Regions from separate parts of the Siccibacter colletis genome, predicted to be linked through region 1. Evidence: predicted binding sites of a transcription regulator. Region 1 holds the regulator's gene; each other region holds the start of a gene.
The links. Region 1 encodes PhoB, which activates phosphate uptake and scavenging genes when phosphate is short. Its sites were predicted from a motif close to CTGTCATAAAACTGNCNNAT; they were not measured.

Region 1 (6,331 bases):
ACTCGCCTTTCAGGGAGTTCAGGTTTTTTAACCGCAGGCTCAGGATTTTCATGCGTCATCCTCCTGCTGCATCTCTTCCAGCGTTCGGGCTAACAGGGTGCGCAGCGGCGGTTTTTCTTCCTCGCTCAGCGCTTCCAGCGCCAGCCGACGGTCAAACACCTCTTCAACCTGTAGCTCGCTCAGGGTTTCGTAGTGCTCTCCGGCAGCCATCTGCTCGCGCTGTTCGCGGCTGCGGCGCAGCAGCACTACCTCTACCGGCAGATCTTCCGTCATCGCCAGCACCTGGCGCTGCATGTCATACATAAAGGCCTCGCCGCTGACTTCAATATCCAGCCACACTTTGGGGCTGGCGGGGGCATCGCGCCAGCGTTCCAGCTGGCTTTCAATCGCGGTTAAATCGCCTTTCAGCACCGCCAGCGGCTGGGTGACCGGCACCGGCAGCGGTGTAATGTCCTGGAGTTTGCCGTGGCTGAACTCCACCAGCAGCACGCTTTTCTCGCTGCCGGTTTCATCGAAGCTCAGGGCGATGGGCGACCCGCAGTAGCGGATGTGCCCGGTGGAAACCACCTTCTGCGGGCGGTGAATATGCCCCAGCGCGATGTAATCCGCGGCGGGGAAGCGCTCCGCCGGGAACGCCTCCAGGGTGCCGATATAGATGTCGCGCACCGCATCGCTTTTGCTGGCCCCGACGGTAGTAAGGTGCCCGGTGACGATGATCGGCAGGTCGCGATCCCCGCGCAGGGCGCAGGCCGCGTCATAGCACTGCTGGTAGTGATCGGTAATGGCGTGCAGCAGTTGGGTCTGTTTTTCGCTGCCGGACAGACCCGCCTGGCTTTTTACGATGTCGCGCGGGCGCAGAAACGGCACCGGGCAGAGGATCGCCCCGGGCGTGCCGTCGCGGCACTGCAGTACCCGGGCCTGGTTCTCGGCCACCAGCCCGGCGCTGGCGAACACCCAGGTGTTGAGGCAGGCCAGCAGCTCGCGGGATTCATTCAGCGTGGCGACCGAGTCGTGGTTCCCGCCCAGCACGATGAGCTGGCAGCCGGTGGCCTGCAGATTCACCACAAACCGGTTGTACAGCTCGCGGGCGTAACTCGGCGGCGTGCCGGTATCAAAGATATCCCCCGCCACGATGATGGCGTCCACCTGCTGCTCTGCCGCGGTCGCGACCAGCCAGTCGAGAAACGCCTGATGCTCGGCGGCGCGGCTTTTGGTATAAAAATTCTGCCCAAGGTGCCAGTCAGAGGTGTGAATCAGGCGCATGCGGGGATCCTTCATGGAAAAAATGCGTGGGGGCGATTATAAACAAGCTGGACGGGAGATGTCGCGACGCTGTGACATACTCATTTTCTGCGGTCATATACCGGTCATGTTTTTCATAAATCTGTCATAAATGTGAAGCATAATGGCGCCGCGTTTAATATTGATGACTTATATAACAGGGCAAATTATGGCGAGACGCATTCTGGTCGTAGAAGATGAAGCTCCTATCCGTGAAATGGTGTGCTTCGTGCTCGAGCAAAACGGCTTTCAGCCTGTTGAAGCTGAGGATTATGACAGCGCAGTAAACAATCTCAATGAACCCTGGCCCGATCTTATTTTGCTCGACTGGATGCTGCCTGGCGGTTCCGGCCTGCAGTTCATCAAGCATCTCAAACGCGAAGCCCTCACCCGTGATATTCCGGTGATGATGCTGACCGCGCGCGGTGAAGAGGAAGACAGGGTACGCGGGCTGGAAACCGGTGCCGATGACTACATCACCAAACCCTTCTCGCCGAAAGAGCTGGTGGCGCGCATCAAAGCCGTTATGCGCCGCATTTCGCCGATGGCGGTGGAAGAGGTGATCGAGATGCAGGGCTTAAGTCTCGACCCGTCATCACACCGCGTCATGACCGGCGACAATCCGCTGGACATGGGACCGACTGAATTTAAGCTGTTACACTTCTTCATGACTCACCCGGAGCGCGTATACAGCCGCGAACAGCTGCTGAACAACGTCTGGGGCACCAACGTGTACGTCGAGGATCGCACGGTGGATGTGCATATTCGTCGTCTGCGCAAGGCGCTGGAACACAGCGGCCACGATCGTATGGTGCAAACGGTACGCGGGACGGGATATCGTTTCTCTGCGCGTTTCTGACAATCTGACTGGAGTGTGACCCGTGCTGGAACGGCTGTCATGGAAAAGGCTGGTGCTGGAGCTGGTGTTATGTTGCCTTCCCGCATTCATCCTTGGCGCGATATTTGGTTATCTGCCGTGGTTTTTGCTGGCGGCGGTAACCGGACTGCTCATCTGGCATTTCTGGAATCTTCTTCGCCTCTCCTGGTGGCTGTGGGTTGACCGCAGCATGACGCCGCCGCCGGGCAGCGGCAGCTGGGAGCCGCTGCTCTACGGGCTGTACCAGATGCAGATGCGCAATAAAAAGCGCCGTCGCGAACTGGGTAGCCTGATCAAACGCTTTCGCAGCGGGGCCGAGTCGCTGCCGGACGCGGTAATCCTCACCACCGAAGAGGGTACCATGTTCTGGTGTAACGGCCTGGCACAACAGCTGCTGGGGCTGCGCTGGCCGGATGATAACGGGCAAAACATTCTCAACCTGCTGCGCTATCCGGAATTTACCGAATACCTTCACAAGCAGGACTTCTCCCGTCCGCTCAATCTGGTGCTCAACAACGGCCGCCATCTGGAGTTCCGCATTATGCCTTACAGCGAGCAACAGCTGCTGATGGCGGCGCGGGACATCACCCAGATGCACCAGCTCGAAGGGGCGCGGCGCAACTTCTTCGCCAACGTCAGCCATGAGCTGCGCACGCCGCTGACGGTGCTACAGGGCTATCTGGAGATGATGCAGGAGCAGAAGCTTGATGAGCCGTTACGCTCCCGGGCGCTGCACACCATGCGCGAGCAGACCTCCCGCATGGAAGGGCTGGTGAAACAGCTACTGACGCTGTCAAAAATTGAGGCGTCGCCGACGCTGGTGCTGAATGAAAAGATTGATGTGCCGATGATGCTGCGCGTCGTGGAGCGCGAAGCGCAAACCCTCAGTCACGGCAATCACGTGCTGCACTTTGAGATCGAGCCGGATCTGGTGGTGCTCGGTAATGAGGAGCAGCTGCGCAGCGCGATGTCGAACCTGGTGTATAACGCGGTTAACCATACGCCGGTGGGCACCGAGATCACCGTATGCTGGAAGCGCGTGCCGCACGGTGCCTGGTTCAGCGTTTCTGATAACGGGCCGGGGATCGCCTCAGAGCACATTCCGCGCCTTACCGAGCGCTTCTACCGGGTCGATAAAGCGCGCTCGCGCCAGACCGGCGGCAGCGGGCTGGGGCTGGCGATCGTCAAACACGCCGTGAACCATCACGACGCCCGACTGGATATCGAAAGCGCGCCCGGAAAAGGAGCCTGCTTCTCCTTTACCCTGCCTGAACGGCTGATCGTGCAGCCGTCGCGCGAAGCGGTCACCTCTTAAGCTGTCAGCATCACTTTCCATCAGGCCAGATTTCTGGCCTTTTTCCTTTTCGCATAAGTAAAACCTATGATTGCTTTCCGCCAGTTGATGCTTTTTTGGTCGCATGAATGGCGGTGGCTAAAGTGAATAAACAGTGTTTTAAACTGGTCCGTTTTGCATATCTGGAATAATGGTCTGGTTTTACGATCCCGCCTTGCCTTTAAACGTTATAAGCGTTTAAATTGCGCCCCTGTTGTTACCTGTCAGACTGTGATTGCGCGGTAATTCGAAAAACTATTCTTCGCCTGCGTAACCGGGAAGCATATCCCGCTGTTTTTCAAGGTAATCACCACTTTTTCGCCACGTTACGGCGAAAAGCCTTTTTAACGACAACACCATATCCACGAGCCGTAAGAGTTTTATGACCCATCACTTAAAATCACGCGACATTATTGCCCTGGGCTTTATGACCTTCGCGCTGTTCGTTGGCGCAGGCAATATCATCTTCCCTCCAATGGTTGGCTTACAGGCAGGCGAAAACGTCTGGACTGCCGCGTTGGGTTTTCTGCTTACTGCGGTTGGTCTGCCGGTACTGACGGTGATTGCACTGGCTCGCGTGGGCGGCGGTGTTGATAACCTGAGCACGCCGATTGGCAAAAAAGCGGGCGTGCTGCTGGCTACGGTGTGCTATCTCGCTGTCGGGCCGCTGTTCGCCACGCCGCGTACCGCCACCGTCTCCTTTGAAGTGGGCATCGCGCCGCTGACCGGCACCGGCGTTGCGCCGCTGCTGATCTACAGCATCGTCTACTTCCTGCTGGTGATTGGTGTGTCGCTCTATCCGGGCAAACTGCTGGATACCGTGGGCAATTTCCTTGCGCCGCTGAAAATTCTGGCGCTGGTGGTGCTGAGCGTGGCCGCTATCGTCTGGCCGGCGGGGGATATCAGCGTGGCGACCGACGCCTATCAGAATGCGGCATTCTCTAACGGCTTTGTGAACGGCTATCTGACGATGGACACCCTCGGCGCGCTGGTGTTCGGCATCGTTATCGTCAACGCCGCACGTTCCCGTGGCGTGAGCGATGCCCGCCTGCTGACCCGCTACACCGTGTGGGCTGGCCTGATTGCCGGTGTCGGCCTGACGCTGCTTTACCTGGCGCTGTTCCGTCTGGGTTCCGACAGCGCAAGCCTTGTGGATCAGTCTGCTAACGGCGCGGCTATCCTGCATGCTTACGTCCAGCACACCTTCGGCAACGGCGGCAGCTTCCTGCTGGCGGCGCTGATCTTCATCGCCTGCATGGTGACCGCGGTTGGCCTGACCTGTGCCTGCGCCGAGTTCTTCGCCCAGTACCTGCCGCTCTCCTATCGCACGCTGGTATTTATCCTTGGCGGCTTCTCCATGCTGGTCTCTAACCTCGGCCTGAGCCATCTGATCCAGATCTCCGTGCCGGTGCTGACTGCCATTTACCCGCCGTGCATCGTGCTGATTGTGTTAAGCTTCACCCGCCCGTGGTGGAACAACGCGACCCGCGTGATTGCCCCGGCGATGTTTGTGAGCCTGGTGCTGGGTCTGATCGACGGCGTTAAAGCCTCGGCGCTGGCGGATACCCTGCCGGGCTGGATGCAGCATCTGCCGCTGGCCGATCAAAACCTGGCGTGGCTCATCCCGTCGCTGGTGGTGCTGGTGGCCTCCATCATCTGGGACCGCGCAGCGGGACGGCAAGCGACGTCAAACGCGCACTAAGTCTTTGCAGTATTATGTCTAACCACGGGGCCGTCGCTCCGTGGTTTTTTTATTGTGTTGGGTGGTAAAGAAAAGATGGAAAAGGTGAACTCGCTTAAACGCGGTTTGAGCACAAGGCACATCCGCTTTATGGCGTTAGGCTCGGCGATTGGCACCGGGCTTTTTTATGGTTCGGCGGACGCCATCAAAATGGCCGGGCCGAGCGTGCTGCTGGCCTACATCATTGGCGGCGTGGCGGCGTACATTATTATGCGCGCGCTGGGCGAGATGTCGGTCCATAACCCGGCGGCCAGCTCGTTTTCACGCTATGCCCAGGAGAACCTCGGGCCGCTGGCGGGGTACATCACCGGCTGGACCTACTGCTTCGAAATACTGATTGTCGCCATTGCCGACGTTACCGCGTTCGGCATCTATATGAGCGTCTGGTTCCCGACGGTGCCGCACTGGATCTGGGTGCTGAGCGTGGTGATGATCATCTGCGCGGTTAACCTGATGAGCGTGAAGGTGTTCGGCGAGCTGGAGTTCTGGTTCTCGTTCTTCAAAGTTGCCACCATTATCATCATGATCGCCGCCGGTATCGGCATCATTATCTGGGGCATCGGCAACGGCGGTCAGCCCACCGGCATCAGTAATCTGTGGAGCAACGGCGGGTTCTTCAGCAACGGCTGGCTCGGCATGGTGATGTCGCTGCAGATGGTGATGTTCGCCTATGGCGGGATTGAAATTATCGGCATCACCGCCGGGGAAGCGAAAGATCCGCAGAAATCGATTCCGCGCGCGATTAACTCCGTGCCGATGCGCATTCTGGTGTTCTATGTCGGGACGCTGTTCGTCATCATGTCCATCTATCCGTGGAACCAGGTTGGCACCAACGGCAGCCCGTTCGTGCTCACCTTCCAGCATCTGGGCATTACCTTTGCGGCCAGCATTCTCAACTTTGTGGTGCTCACCGCGTCGCTGTCGGCAATCAACAGCGACGTGTTCGGCGTTGGACGTATGCTGCACGGTATGGCGGAGCAGGGCAGCGCGCCGAAGATGTTTGCGAAAACCTCCAGCAAGGGCATTCCGTGGGTGACGGTGCTGGTGATGACCGTGGCGCTGCTGTTCGCAGCCTGGCTTAACTACATCATGCCGGAGA
Region 2 (6,331 bases), 320 kb from region 1:
GAAGGCTAGAGTGTTGTTTCATCAGTAAATGAAACAGGTAACTGCAATAGTAGCGCGTAAGCGAAGGTTGAACCATCGGCTTTTTCGCTATGTAAATATTTATATAACGCGCTTATTGCAGCAATTCGCAGCAGAATACGTGAAAGCAAATGAATTGCCATGATATGCATCATTTTACGCCGGTGACGGTTAGTTTTTTAACGTAATTTGCGCTACCGTAGCAGCGTCAGTCAGTGATAAGGATTTTCTATGCGTAATCGCACGTTTGCGGATCTTGACCGCGTTGTCGCTCTGGGCGGCGGGCACGGTCTCGGGCGCGTCATGTCGTCTCTCTCTTCCCTCGGTTCGCGCCTGACCGGTATCGTCACCACCACCGATAACGGCGGTTCTACCGGACGCATTCGCCGCTCCGAAGGCGGTATCGCCTGGGGTGATATGCGCAACTGTCTGAACCAGTTAATTACCGAACCGAGCGTCGCCTCGGCGATGTTTGAGTATCGTTTTGGCGGTAACGGCGAACTTTCCGGGCATAACCTCGGAAATCTGATGTTAAAGGCGCTGGATCACCTGAGCGTGCGGCCTCTCGAAGCCATCAATATCATTCGTAACCTGCTGAAGGTGGATGCGTTTTTGATCCCGATGTCGGAGCACCCGGTGGATCTGATGGCGCTGGATGCGGAAGGCAATCATGTATACGGCGAGGTGAGCGTGGACGCGCTGGAGCTGCCGCCGACGGAGCTGATGCTCTACCCGCCTGCGCCTGCCACCCGGGAGGCGGTCGATGCGATTGCCGAAGCGGACTTAATTCTGATTGGCCCCGGCAGCTTTTACACCAGCCTGATCCCCCTGCTGCTGCTGCCCGATCTTGCTCAGGCGCTGCGGCGCACCCCTGCCCCGGTGGTTTACATCGGTAATCTTGGTCGCGAGCTGAGTCCGGCGGCGGCGAGCCTGGCGCTGCATGAGAAGCTGGCGCTGATGGAACAGTACGTCGGCAAGAAAATCATTGATGCGGTGGTGGTCGGTCCGAAAGTGGACGTTAGCGGTATTGAAGGGCGCCTGGTGATCCAGGAGCCGCTGGAGGCCTCGGACGTGCCCTACCGCCACGACCGGCACCTGCTGCGCGCTGCGCTGGAAAAAGCGATTCAGGAACTGGGATAAGTACCCCCTCCCGCGGCGGGAGAGGGTCTCCGGGAGCAGGACTCAGGAGGCGGCGATAAACAGCTCGCGTAACTGATGCAGTTTGTCGCGCAGCTCGGCGGCCTGCTCGAACTCAAGGTTCTGGGCCGCCTCCAGCATCTGGGTTTCCAGCTGCTGGATCTTCTGGCTCAGCGCCTTCGGCGTCAGCGCCAGTTCATCATCCTCAACGATCACCGGACGTGACTTACCGCGCCCTTTGGCTTTGGTTTTCGCCAGCCCTTCGCCCAGCTGCAGGATGTCCACCACCTTCTTGTTCAGCCCCTGCGGCACGATGCCGTGCTCTTCGTTGTACTTCTGCTGCTTCTCACGGCGACGCTCGGTTTCGCTAATCGCCTTCGCCATTGACGGTGTGATCTTATCGCCGTAAAGAATGGCTTTACCGTTGACGTTACGCGCCGCACGACCGATGGTCTGGATCAGCGAACGTTCCGAACGCAGGAAGCCCTCTTTGTCGGCATCCAGAATAGCGACCAGCGAGACTTCCGGCATATCCAGCCCCTCACGCAGCAGGTTGATACCCACCAGCACGTCAAACTCGCCGAGGCGCAGGTCGCGAATAATCTCCATGCGCTCCACGGTATCGATATCCGAGTGCAGATAGCGCACCTTCTCGCCGTGCTCCTCCAGGTATTCGGTTAAGTCCTCGGCCATACGCTTGGTCAGGGTAGTGACCAGCACGCGCTCGTTAATGGCGACGCGCTTGCGGATCTCTGAGAGCAGGTCATCGACCTGGGTCGCTACTGGACGCACTTCGATAATCGGGTCGAGCAGACCGGTCGGACGCACCACCTGGTCCACGATTTCAGTGCCGGATTTTTCCAGCTCGTAGTTGCCAGGCGTTGCCGAGACGTAAATGGTTTGCGGTGCCAGCGCCTCGAACTCTTCAAATTTCATCGGACGGTTATCCAGCGCCGACGGCAGGCGGAAGCCGTACTCCACCAGCGTCTCTTTACGCGCCCGGTCGCCGCGGTACATGCCGCCAATCTGCGGAATGGTAACGTGGGATTCGTCCACCACCAGCAGGCCATCGGCAGGCAGGTAGTCAAACAGCGTCGGCGGCGCTTCGCCCGGCCCACGCCCGGAGAGGTAGCGCGAGTAGTTTTCAATACCCGAGCAGTAGCCCAGCTCGTTCATCATTTCGAGATCGAACTGGGTGCGCTGGGTCAGGCGCTGCTCTTCCAGCAGCTTGTTGTTTTCCAGCAGCGTTTTACGGCGGTCCGCCAGATCGACTTTGATCTCTTCCATCGCCTGTACGATGCGCTCGCGCGGCGTCACGTAGTGGGTTTTTGGGTAGACGGTAAAGCGCTGGATCACGGATTCAACGTGGCCGGTGAGCGGGTCGAACAGCGACAGGCGCTCCACTTCCTCGTCGAACAGCTCAACGCGCAGCGCGAAATCGTCAGACTCCGCCGGGAAGATATCAATCACCTCGCCGCGCACCCGGAAGGTGCCGCGCTGAAACGCCTGATCGTTACGCCCGTACTGCAGCTCCGCCAGCCGACGCACAATGGCGCGCTGATCGATGATCATGCCTTTGGTCAGGTGCAGCATCATCTTCAGATAGAGGTCCGGGTCGCCCAGACCGTAGATGGCCGACACCGACGCCACCACGACGACGTCACGACGCTCCAGCAGCGCTTTGGTTGCAGAGAGACGCATCTGCTCGATGTGCTCGTTCACCGACGAATCCTTCTCGATAAAGGTGTCGGAGCTCGGCACGTAGGCCTCGGGCTGGTAGTAGTCGTAGTAGGAGACGAAATACTCCACCGCGTTATCCGGGAAGAACTCTTTCATCTCGCCGTACAGCTGCGCCGCCAGGGTTTTGTTGGGAGCCAGCACCATCGTGGGGCGCTGCAGGTCGGCAATAACGTTGGCCACGGTAAAAGTCTTACCCGAACCGGTCACGCCAAGCAGCGTCTGATGGGCCAGGCCATCCTCCAGCCCCTCTTTCAGGCGACGAATCGCCTCAGGCTGGTCACCTGACGGGCGGAAGGCGGAATTTAATTTGAACGGTTTACTCATGGATGGCTACCTGATGACGATGTGCGCGGGCCGAGGGGTAATTTTACTCGCCATGCTATATTTTGCCAGTAAATTATACTGGATGGAAATCCAGTATCGAATGACAGGATGTGCGTTATCGGGTTAAAACATGGCCCGGTTGGGCGGGCTATTTCTTCTCTGGCGATATAAAACACCAGGCCAACGGTTTATCCCCAGAAAAAGTTGCCTTTTAACATTTGTCAAGGATGCATATAAAAGTTTCATGACAGGCGATGACACTTTTCTTACAGCCATTGCTTTTAATTAACGTGCTGATATTAAATAGTTTTTAAAAAAAGGCGGCTTTCGAGCCAATTCAGGCGTAACCCGCGTCCGCTCTCGCTTGTCGCATGTTTTCTAACTCTAATACACAAGGTTATCCACAGGAATAGTGGATAACTCAACCCGAGCCAGAGTGCTACTGCCCGCAAAAGATCCCTCCGGTTTGCGCAACGCGCCGCAAAAAAAAATTTATAGCAAAATTTTGCCGGTCTCACGCCCCGTTTCCGGCAATAGCTGCTAGCCGGTTAAGGCGGATCAAAAGCGATCCTTTTTCCTGATTCTGGTGCGTCTGCACCACCATACCGCGCGCTCAGGCTCGCAACAGGTGCAGCGCCGCCAGCAGCCTGCACGAACATGCAGCACCCGGCTGCTTTTTTGTCGGTATTGTCCCAAATAACGCCAACCCGCTGGTGATTTATCCGTGCTGGCAAGGGAATTGCAGAACTCTGTTCCTGGAACTCAACCCCGCCCGTGGGGCAAGGCGCTGGATGCCGGGTATCCGGGTTAGCAGCGGCCACGCCGCCTGAAGTTCCTCACCGAATAAGGAGTCAGCATGTTGAGTTTACGCGCGGTTAATCACTACTACGGCACGCATCACAGCCTGTGGAATGTCGATCTTGAACTGCTTCCCGGGGAGTGCACCTGCGTGACCGGGCTGCCCGGCATGGGCAAAACCACCCTGCTGAACTGCATTGCCGGTCATCTGCCAGTGGAGAGCGGCAGCATTCTCTGGCACGACGCCGGCAAGCCAGCCCGGGATCTTCAGGGCGTGAGCGCGGAGGCGCGCATGGCGTTGGGTATCAGTTACGTTCCCGAGGACCGGCGCATCTTTTCACGGCTGACGGTGGAGGAAAATCTGCAGCTGGCGATGATGGCGGCCACCGGGCAGCCGCAGGCGATCCCGGCGGATATCTTCGATCTGTTTCCTGAGCTGTACGGTTTGCGACAGCGGCGCGGTGCCGAGCTGGAAGAGGAGAGCCTGCATCAGCTCAGCCTCGCCCGGGCGCTGGTGACCCGCCCGCGGCTGCTGATCCTTGACGAGCCAACCCGTGGGATTGGGCACAATATGATGCAGACGCTGTGTGCGGTGATCGTACGCCTGAATCGTGAACTGGGGCTGACGGTGCTGCTGGTCGAACAGCGCCTGTCATTTATCCGCCACGTCGCTGATCGCTTCTGTCTGCTGCATCGCGGGCGCAACGTGGCGCAGGGAAGCGTCGCCCAGCTGGATGACAAGCTGCTGGCGCACTGGATGGCGCCTTAGCGCAGCCCGTCCAGTTGCAGGTAGCGGCCCACGTCCTGCTGCTCCGCCTCGCCGCCCAGCCACGGGATCTCCCCGAAGAACGGGGCGTCGATCTTCTGGCGCAGCGTGGTGAGGTATTCCGCATGGCGTTTACCCGGTGCCACCACATCGTTGGCGATCCAGCCTGCCAGCGGCAGCCCGGCGCTGCGCACCGCCTGAGCGGTAAGCATGGCGTGGTTGATACACCCGAGCTTCACCCCCACCACCAGAATCACCGGCAGCTGCTCGCTGACCGCCCAGTCAGCGAAAGTCTGGCTGGCGGAGAGCGGTGTAAACCAGCCGCCCGCCCCTTCCACCAGCACCCAGTCGGCCTGACGCTCGAGTTCCCGCAGGCCATGTGACATTGCCGTAAAGTCGAGCGGCACACCCAGCTCGGCGCTGAGAATATGCGGCGAGGTCGGCTCTTCAAACACGTAAGGATTAACCTGCTCGTAGGCCAGCGCCACGCTGCTGTTGCGCTGCAGAGCCAGCGCATCACCGTTGCGGATACCGTCCGGGGTGCGTTCGCTGCCGGAGGCCACCGGCTTGAAACCGGCAGTACGATACCCGCGCTGCGTCGCAGCCTGCAGCAGCGCGCAGCTGGCGACGGTTTTACCGACCTCGGTGTCGGTCCCGGTGACGAAATAACGTTTAGTCACGATGTAGTACTCCAAAAATCAGATGATAACTGAGGGTCAGGCCGTGCGCGTCCCGGGGCCAGGCCGCCTCAAGCCGGGCCAGACGCTGGCGTGTCAGCAGGCCGCCGTCGCGTCCGTCGTGCAGATGCGTTGCCCCGATGCCTTTCAGCGAACGCATGGCGCTCAGCGCGTCCGGGAAATGCAGCGTTACCGTCTCCTGGTGCAGCTGATGGTGCGGCGTCGGACACGCGGCAGCTATTGCCTCAGCAGCAAGAAACTGGTTGGCGTGCGGGCGCGCATCAACGCTTTGCCAGGCGGTATGCAGCTCGTGCAATGAGCCCGCAGCGAGCGTCGAGAAACCAACCACCCCGCCGGGGCGCGTTACCCGATACAGCTCCGCCAGCCCGTCGGCGAGGCGGGTGCACCACTGCACCGCCAGATTGCTCCAGACCAGATCGAACCGCGACTCGCTCAGCGGGATATGCTCAATGTCGCCTTCAACAAAGTGATGCGCCGTGCGGTGGCGTTGGGCGTGGGCCAACATCAGCGGTGAGAGGTCAAGCGCGGTTACTTCACAGCCCTGCTGCATCCAGTGGCGGCTGAACCAGCCGGTGCCGCACCCGGCATCCAGCACGCGCCGCCCTTTCAGCGCCGGGAGATGGGCGATCAGGCGCTCGCCGCTGATGCGCTGCAGATCGGCAAAGCGATCGTAGCTCGCCGCTGCCCGGCCAAACGCCGCGGCAACGGCCTGCTTATATACCGGCTGCGTCATGAAGCGCCTCCAGCAGAGTGTCGATGTCCTCATCCTCATGGGCGGCGGTGAGGGTGATGCGCAGCCGCGCCGTGCCCGGTGGCACCGTCGGCGGGCGAATGGCGCTGCACCCGATCC
Region 3 (6,331 bases), 660 kb from region 1:
CGGCCCATCGCCACGCGCTGACGCTGCCCGCCGGAGAGCTCGCGCGGACGACGTTTCAGCAGCGCATCCAGCTCCAGAATACGCGCCGCCTCCCGGACGCGCTCCTCGATGTGCGCTTTACCCATCCCGCGAATTTTCAGTCCCCAGGCCATGTTCTCTTCCACGCTCATGTGCGGATAGAGCGCATAGTTCTGGAACACCATCGCGATGCCGCGCTCTTTTGGCTCCAGATTAGTGACACGCTGATTGTCGATCCAGATATCACCGGCCGACACCTGCTCCAGCCCGGCGACCATGCGCAGCAGCGTCGATTTGCCACAGCCGGACGGCCCGACCATGACGATAAACTCTCCGTCCGCGACGTCCAGCGTCAGCGGCTGAATGACCTGGGTTTTGCCATCCCAACTTTTGGTTACTGCCTGTAATTTCAGTCCGGCCATTTTATTTCTCACTGTCCACTAAACCACGCACGAACGCGCGCTGCATGGCTAAAACGATAACGATGGGGGGGATCATGGTGAGCAGCATCGCCGCCATCACCTGATTCCACTGGGTACTGCCGTCGCCGGTGGCGATCATCCCTTTGATACCTGCCACCGCGGTGCCCAGGTCCGCATCACTGATGATCAGCAGCGGCCACAGGTACTGGTTCCAGCCGTAGATAAAGGTGATCACGAACAGCGCCGCGAGGTTGGTTTTCGACAGCGGCAGCACGATGTCGCGGAAAAAGCGCATCGGCGAGGCGCCATCAATGCGCGCCGCTTCCATTAGCTCGTCCGGCAGCGTCATAAAGAACTGGCGGAACAGGAAGGTCGCGGTCGCCGATGCCATCAGCGGCAGCGTCAGGCCGGTATAGCTGTCGAGCAGATCCAGCCTGGCAATCACTTCCACCGTCGGGAAGATACGCACCTCAACCGGCAGCATCAGGGTGATAAAGATCATCCAGAAGAACAGGTTACGCAGCGGAAAGCGGAACCAGACGATGGCAAAGGCCGACAGCATCGATACCGTGATTTTGCCCACGGTGATCGCCAGCGCCATGATGAAACTGTTGAGCAGCATCAGGCTGAACGGCGTACCACCGCCGGTCACGCCCTGGGTCCAGATGTGCGACAGGTTTTCCCACAGATGGCCGCCTGGGATCAGGGTCATCGGCGTCTCAAACACCGCTTTGCTGTCGAGAGTGGCCGCCACCACCGCGACATAGAGCGGAAACAGGATGGCGGCAATGCCCAGAATGAGCAGGGTATGGCTGAAAATCGTCAGCCCGCGACGGTTCTCGATCATTGATAGCGCACCTTACTTTCCACGTAGCGGAACTGCACCACGGTCAGGACAATCACCAACGCCATCAGCACCACCGACTGCGCGGCAGACGATGAGAGATCCAGCCCGGCAAAGCCTTCGCGGTAGATTTTGTAGATAAGCGTGGTAGTGGCCTGCACCGGGCCGCCTGCGGTCGCCGCGTCGATCACCGGGAAGGTGTCGAAGAAGGCGTAGACGAGGTTAACCACCAGCAGGAAGAAGCTCACCGGCGCAATCAGCGGCAGTGACAGCTTAAAGAAGCGGCGCACTGGCCCGGCCCCGTCGATAGCGGCAGCTTCCACCAGCGAACGCGGGATAGATTGCAGCGCAGCGAAGAAGAACAGGAAGTTATAGCTGATCTGCTTCCACACCGAGGCGAAGACCACCAGGAACATCGCCTGCCCGCTGTTCTGGGCGTGGTTCCAGCCATAGCCGAATTCGCCGAGAAAATGAGTGATCAGGCCGCGCCCTGGGTTAAACAGGAAGATCCACAGAACCGCCGCAACGGCAGGGGCAACGGCATAGGGTAACAGCATCAGCGTCTGGTAAAGACGGCTGCCGCGCACCACGTAATCGACCAGCGCCGCAAAGAACAGCGACACCAGCAGCCCGGAAACGGTGACCATGGCGCTGAATTTAATGGTGGTCCAGAAGGCGTCGAGATAGTAACTGTCGTTGAACAGGCCGACAAAATTATCGAGGCCGACAAACTGGCTGGACAGCCCGAACGGATCGACGCTTTGCACCGAATACCAGAGCGCTTCGCCCGCAGGCCAGATAAAGAAGATGATTGTGATGATGAGCTGCGGGGCGACCAGAAGATAAGGCAGCCAGCGCGAGCGGAACACCGGACGGGATGATGACATAGAGAAACGCTTTCCTGAAAAAATGCCGGGTGCGGCTTCGCCTTACCCGGCCTACATAAGGCATATTACAGGCCCGCGAAGCGAAGCCGACTCGTCAATCCTGTGCAGAGCGGGTAAGACGAAGCCCCCCCTGTACCAACCCGGCAATCCCTGCCGTAGGGCGGGTAAGCAAAGCGCGCCCGCCAGGCCAATCCGCCGTCGGGATTACGACTTAGTAGACTGCTCGAAGCGGCGCAGCAGCGCGTTGCCACGCTCAACCGCAGAGTCCAGCGCCTGCTGAGGGGCTTTTTTACCGGTCCAGACGCTTTCCAGCTCTTCATCCACGACGGTGCGGATCTGCGGCATGTTGCCCAGACGCAGACCTTTGGTGAACGGCAACGGCGGCTTGTTCAGCATCTGACGGGTCGCGATGTCGGCACCCGGGTTTTTGTCATAGAAGCCCTGCTCGCGGGTCAGGTCGTAAGCGGCTTTGGTGATCGGCAGATAGCCGGTCTTCTGGTGCCACTCCGCCGCGTTTTCCGGCTTCGCCAGGAAGTCGAGGAATTTGGCTACGCCCTGATAGGTTTCTTTATCTTTGCCCTGCATCACCCACAGGCTGGCACCGCCGATAATGGCGTTCTGTGGCGCGCCTTTCACGTCGGCGTCGTATGGCATCATGCCAACACCGTAGTTGAATTTGGCGTAGTGACGGATATCCGCCAGCGAGCCGGATGACGCGGTAGTGATAGCGCAGTCACCGCTATAGAACTTCTCGGTCGACTCATCCTTGCGCCCGAAGTAGGTGAAGTCGCCCTTCTTGTTCATCTCCTGCAGCATGGCGATGTGCTTTACCTGCTCAGCTTTGTTGAATTCCAGTACCGCGTCGGTGCCGTCGAAGCCGTTATTTTTGGTCGCCACCGGCAGACCGTGCCAGGCGCTGAAGTTTTCAATCTGGATCCAGCCCTGCCAGCCGCTGGCGTAGCCGCATTTCATCCCGGCTGCTTTCAGCTTCGCGGTGTAGGCCGCCAGATCCTGCCAGGTTTTCGGCGGCTGCTCCGGATCTAAACCGGCTTTTTTGAAGGCGTCTTTGTTGTAATACAGCACCGGCGTGGAGCTGTTGAACGGCTGGGAGAGCAGATGACCGCTTTTCGCATCGGTGTAGTACCCGGAAACGGTCGGCACGAACTGGGATTCATCAAAGTTGATGCCCGCATCCTTAAACACTTCGTACACCGGCTTGATCGCTTTGGAGGCCATCATAGTGGCGGTGCCGACTTCATACACCTGCAGGATGGCCGGCGCGTTGCCGGTACGGAAAGCCGCAATGCCCGCCGCGAGGTTCTGTTCGTAGTTACCTTTATAGACCGGCACAATCTTGTAGTCGGGGTTCGCCTGGTTGAAACGGCTCGCCAGGGATTCCACTTCCTTACCTAACTCCCCTTCCATTGAGTGCCAGAACGGAATAGAGGTTGCAGCCATCGCCTGCCCGGCAAATGCCATGCTCAGCGCCAGCCCCAAAGCAGTGTGTCGTAATGATGTCATTCGGGTTATCTCTCTTGTTGTGCCGGATGCGCGAAACCACGCGTTTTGTGCTCGCGAGGTAACATGACATGCGCGAATGACAGAAAAATAACTTTTTATTTACAGTCTTGTGACAGGATGGCGGCGGAAGCGTGATGGAATGATGAAGGTATTATGGCGAAAATTATGGAGTGCGGCCTGACGCCCCCACCCACGTTTTCCGTAATAGAGGGGAAAGAGTAAAAGGCAGCATACGCCGCCTTTTAGTTGATACTTAACCGCCCAGATAGGCGCTGCGCACGGCTTCGTTGGCGAGCAGCGCGTCACCGGTATCTTCCAGCACCACATGACCGTTTTCCAGCACGTAGCCGCGGTCGGCGAGCTTCAGCGCCTGGTTAGCGTTCTGCTCGACGAGGAAGATAGTCATGCCCTCCTGGCGCAGCTGTTCAATGGTATCGAAAATCTGCTGGATGATGATCGGTGCGAGGCCCAGCGAGGGTTCATCCAGCAGCAACAGGCGCGGCTGGCTCATCAGCGCGCGGCCAATCGCCAGCATCTGCTGCTCACCGCCGGACATGGTGCCCGCGCGCTGAATGCGGCGCTCGTGCAGACGCGGGAACAGATCGTACACCCGCTGAATACGCTGCTGGTACTGCGCGCGCTCGGCAAAGAAGCCGCCCATCGCCAGGTTCTCTTCCACCGTCATACGCGAGAAGACGCGGCGGCCCTCCGGTACAATCGCCACCGCTTCGCGCATGATGCGTGCGGTCTGCCAGTCGGTGATCTCCTTACCATCAAACACGATTTTCCCGCTGCTGGCGCGCGGGTCACCGCACAGGGTGCCGAGCAGCGTGGTTTTTCCCGCGCCGTTCGCGCCGATAAGCGTCACGATCTCGCCCTGCTTAATCGTCAGGCTGACCTCATGCAGCGCCTGAATCTTGCCGTAGTGCGCACTCACCCGGTCAAACGACAACATTACCTTTTCCATCTTATGCCTCGCCCAGGTATGCACGGATAACATCCGGGTTGTTACGGATCTGCTCCGGGGTGCCGTTCGCCAGCGGCGTACCCTGGTTTACCACGTAGATACGATCCGAAATGCCCATCACCAGCTTCATATCGTGCTCAATCAGCAAAATGGTGGTGTTGTGGTGGTCGCGCAGCTCGACGATCAGCTCGTCCAGCTCTTTGGTCTCTTTCGGATTGAGGCCCGCAGCAGGCTCATCGAGCATCAGGATTTCCGGCTGGGTCACCATGCAGCGGGCGATCTCCAGACGACGCTGATCGCCATAGGCCAGGTTGCTGGCCTGACGGTTAGCGTGCGCCAGCAGACCGATACGCTCAAGCCAGGTGGCGGCGCGGTCCAGCGCCTCACTGTGGGTCTTGCGAAACGCCGGGGTTTTCAGCAGACCGGAGAACAAGCCGGTTTTCAGCTGCTGATGCTGGGCGACCAGCAGGTTTTCAATCACCGTCATCTCGCGAAACAGCCGCACGTGCTGGAAGGTGCGCACCACGCCCATGCGGGCAATCTGCTGGCCCGCCAGCCCTTCGAGATGCTGGTCACGCAGCATGATAGTGCCGCCGGTCGGTTTATAGAAACCGGTCAGGCAGTTGAAAACCGTGGTTTTCCCCGCACCGTTCGGACCAATCAGCGAGACGATCTCCTGCGGATGCAGATCGAGGGCGACGTTGTTCACCGCCAGCAGGCCGCCGAAGCGCATCATCAGGCCGTTTACCGATAATAAGGGCTGACTCATGCCTGCTCTCCTTTCACTTGCTCTGCTTTCAGCTTCAGCTGCGGACGCGTCATCGGCAGTAAGCCCTGCGGACGCCAGATCATCATCAGCACCATCAGGCCACCCAGCATCAGCATGCTGTATTCGTTAAAGTCACGCATCAGCTCGCGGGAAACCACCAGCAGAATGGCAGCAAGGATCACGGCGAACTGCGACCCCATCCCGCCTAACACCACGATCGCCAGCACAAAGGCCGATTCGGCGAAGGTAAAGGATTCCGGGCTGACGAAGCCCTGGCGCGCGGCGAACAGCGTACCGGCGAAACCGGCAAACGCGGCGCTGATGGTAAACGCCGTCAGCTTGATGCGCGTCGGGTTGAGGCCCAGCGAGCGGCAGGCGATCTCATCTTCGCGCAGCGCTTCCCAGGCGCGGCCCAGCGGCATGCGCAGCAAACGGTTGATCACAAACAGCGTCAGCACCACCAGCAGCAGCGCCACCAGGTAGAGGAAAATGATACGGTCGCTGGGATCGTACTTGATGTTAAAGAAGTTGCTGAAAGTGTCCCAGCCGCCTTCTCGTGCGGTGCGGCTGAACTCCAGGCCGAACAGCGTCGGTTTTGGGATCTGGCTGATGCCGTTCGGCCCGCCGGTGATTTCGGTGTTATTGAGCAGCAGGATACGCACGATTTCACCGAAGCCGAGCGTCACAATCGCCAGATAGTCACCGCGCAGGCGCAGCACCGGGAAGCCAAGCAGGAAACCCGCCCCCGCCGCGACCAGGCCCGCCAGCGGCAGACAGGTCCAGAACCCCAGCCCGTAGTAGTGATTCAGCAGCGCAAAGGTGTAGGCGCCGATGGCATAAAAGCCGCCGTAGCCCAGCACCAGCAGACCGGACAACCCCACCACCACGTTCAGGCCAAGACCA

Region 2: a site for PhoB is predicted at 3,451-3,470, ahead of uvrB (excinuclease ABC subunit UvrB). Genes of this name have one in related genera too.
Region 3: a site for PhoB is predicted at 3,789-3,808, ahead of ugpB (sn-glycerol-3-phosphate ABC transporter substrate-binding protein UgpB). Genes of this name have one in related genera too.

Annotation. Positions count from the first base shown of each region.
Region 1 covers NZ_CP074352.1:902,119-908,449, forward strand. Annotated here, with positions in the region: gene sbcC (exonuclease subunit SbcC) at 1-52, opposite strand, end outside; gene sbcD (exonuclease subunit SbcD) at 49-1,263, opposite strand; gene phoB (phosphate response regulator transcription factor PhoB) at 1,451-2,140, shown strand; gene phoR (phosphate regulon sensor histidine kinase PhoR) at 2,163-3,473, shown strand; gene brnQ (branched-chain amino acid transporter carrier protein BrnQ) at 3,874-5,193, shown strand; gene proY (proline-specific permease ProY) at 5,269-6,331, shown strand, end outside.
Region 2 covers NZ_CP074352.1:1,225,473-1,231,803, reverse strand. Annotated here, with positions in the region: molybdenum cofactor riboswitch at 1-25, opposite strand, end outside; gene yvcK (uridine diphosphate-N-acetylglucosamine-binding protein YvcK) at 250-1,158, shown strand; gene uvrB (excinuclease ABC subunit UvrB) at 1,201-3,219, opposite strand; gene KFZ77_RS05930 (ABC transporter ATP-binding protein) at 4,076-4,786, shown strand; gene bioD (dethiobiotin synthase) at 4,783-5,463, opposite strand; gene bioC (malonyl-ACP O-methyltransferase BioC) at 5,456-6,214, opposite strand; gene bioF (8-amino-7-oxononanoate synthase) at 6,195-6,331, opposite strand, start outside.
Region 3 covers NZ_CP074352.1:243,400-249,730, reverse strand. Annotated here, with positions in the region: gene KFZ77_RS01195 (sn-glycerol-3-phosphate import ATP-binding protein UgpC) at 1-440, opposite strand, end outside; gene ugpE (sn-glycerol-3-phosphate ABC transporter permease UgpE) at 442-1,287, opposite strand; gene ugpA (sn-glycerol-3-phosphate ABC transporter permease UgpA) at 1,284-2,171, opposite strand; gene ugpB (sn-glycerol-3-phosphate ABC transporter substrate-binding protein UgpB) at 2,376-3,692, opposite strand; gene livF (high-affinity branched-chain amino acid ABC transporter ATP-binding protein LivF) at 3,946-4,659, opposite strand; gene livG (high-affinity branched-chain amino acid ABC transporter ATP-binding protein LivG) at 4,661-5,428, opposite strand; gene KFZ77_RS01165 (high-affinity branched-chain amino acid ABC transporter permease LivM) at 5,425-6,331, opposite strand, start outside.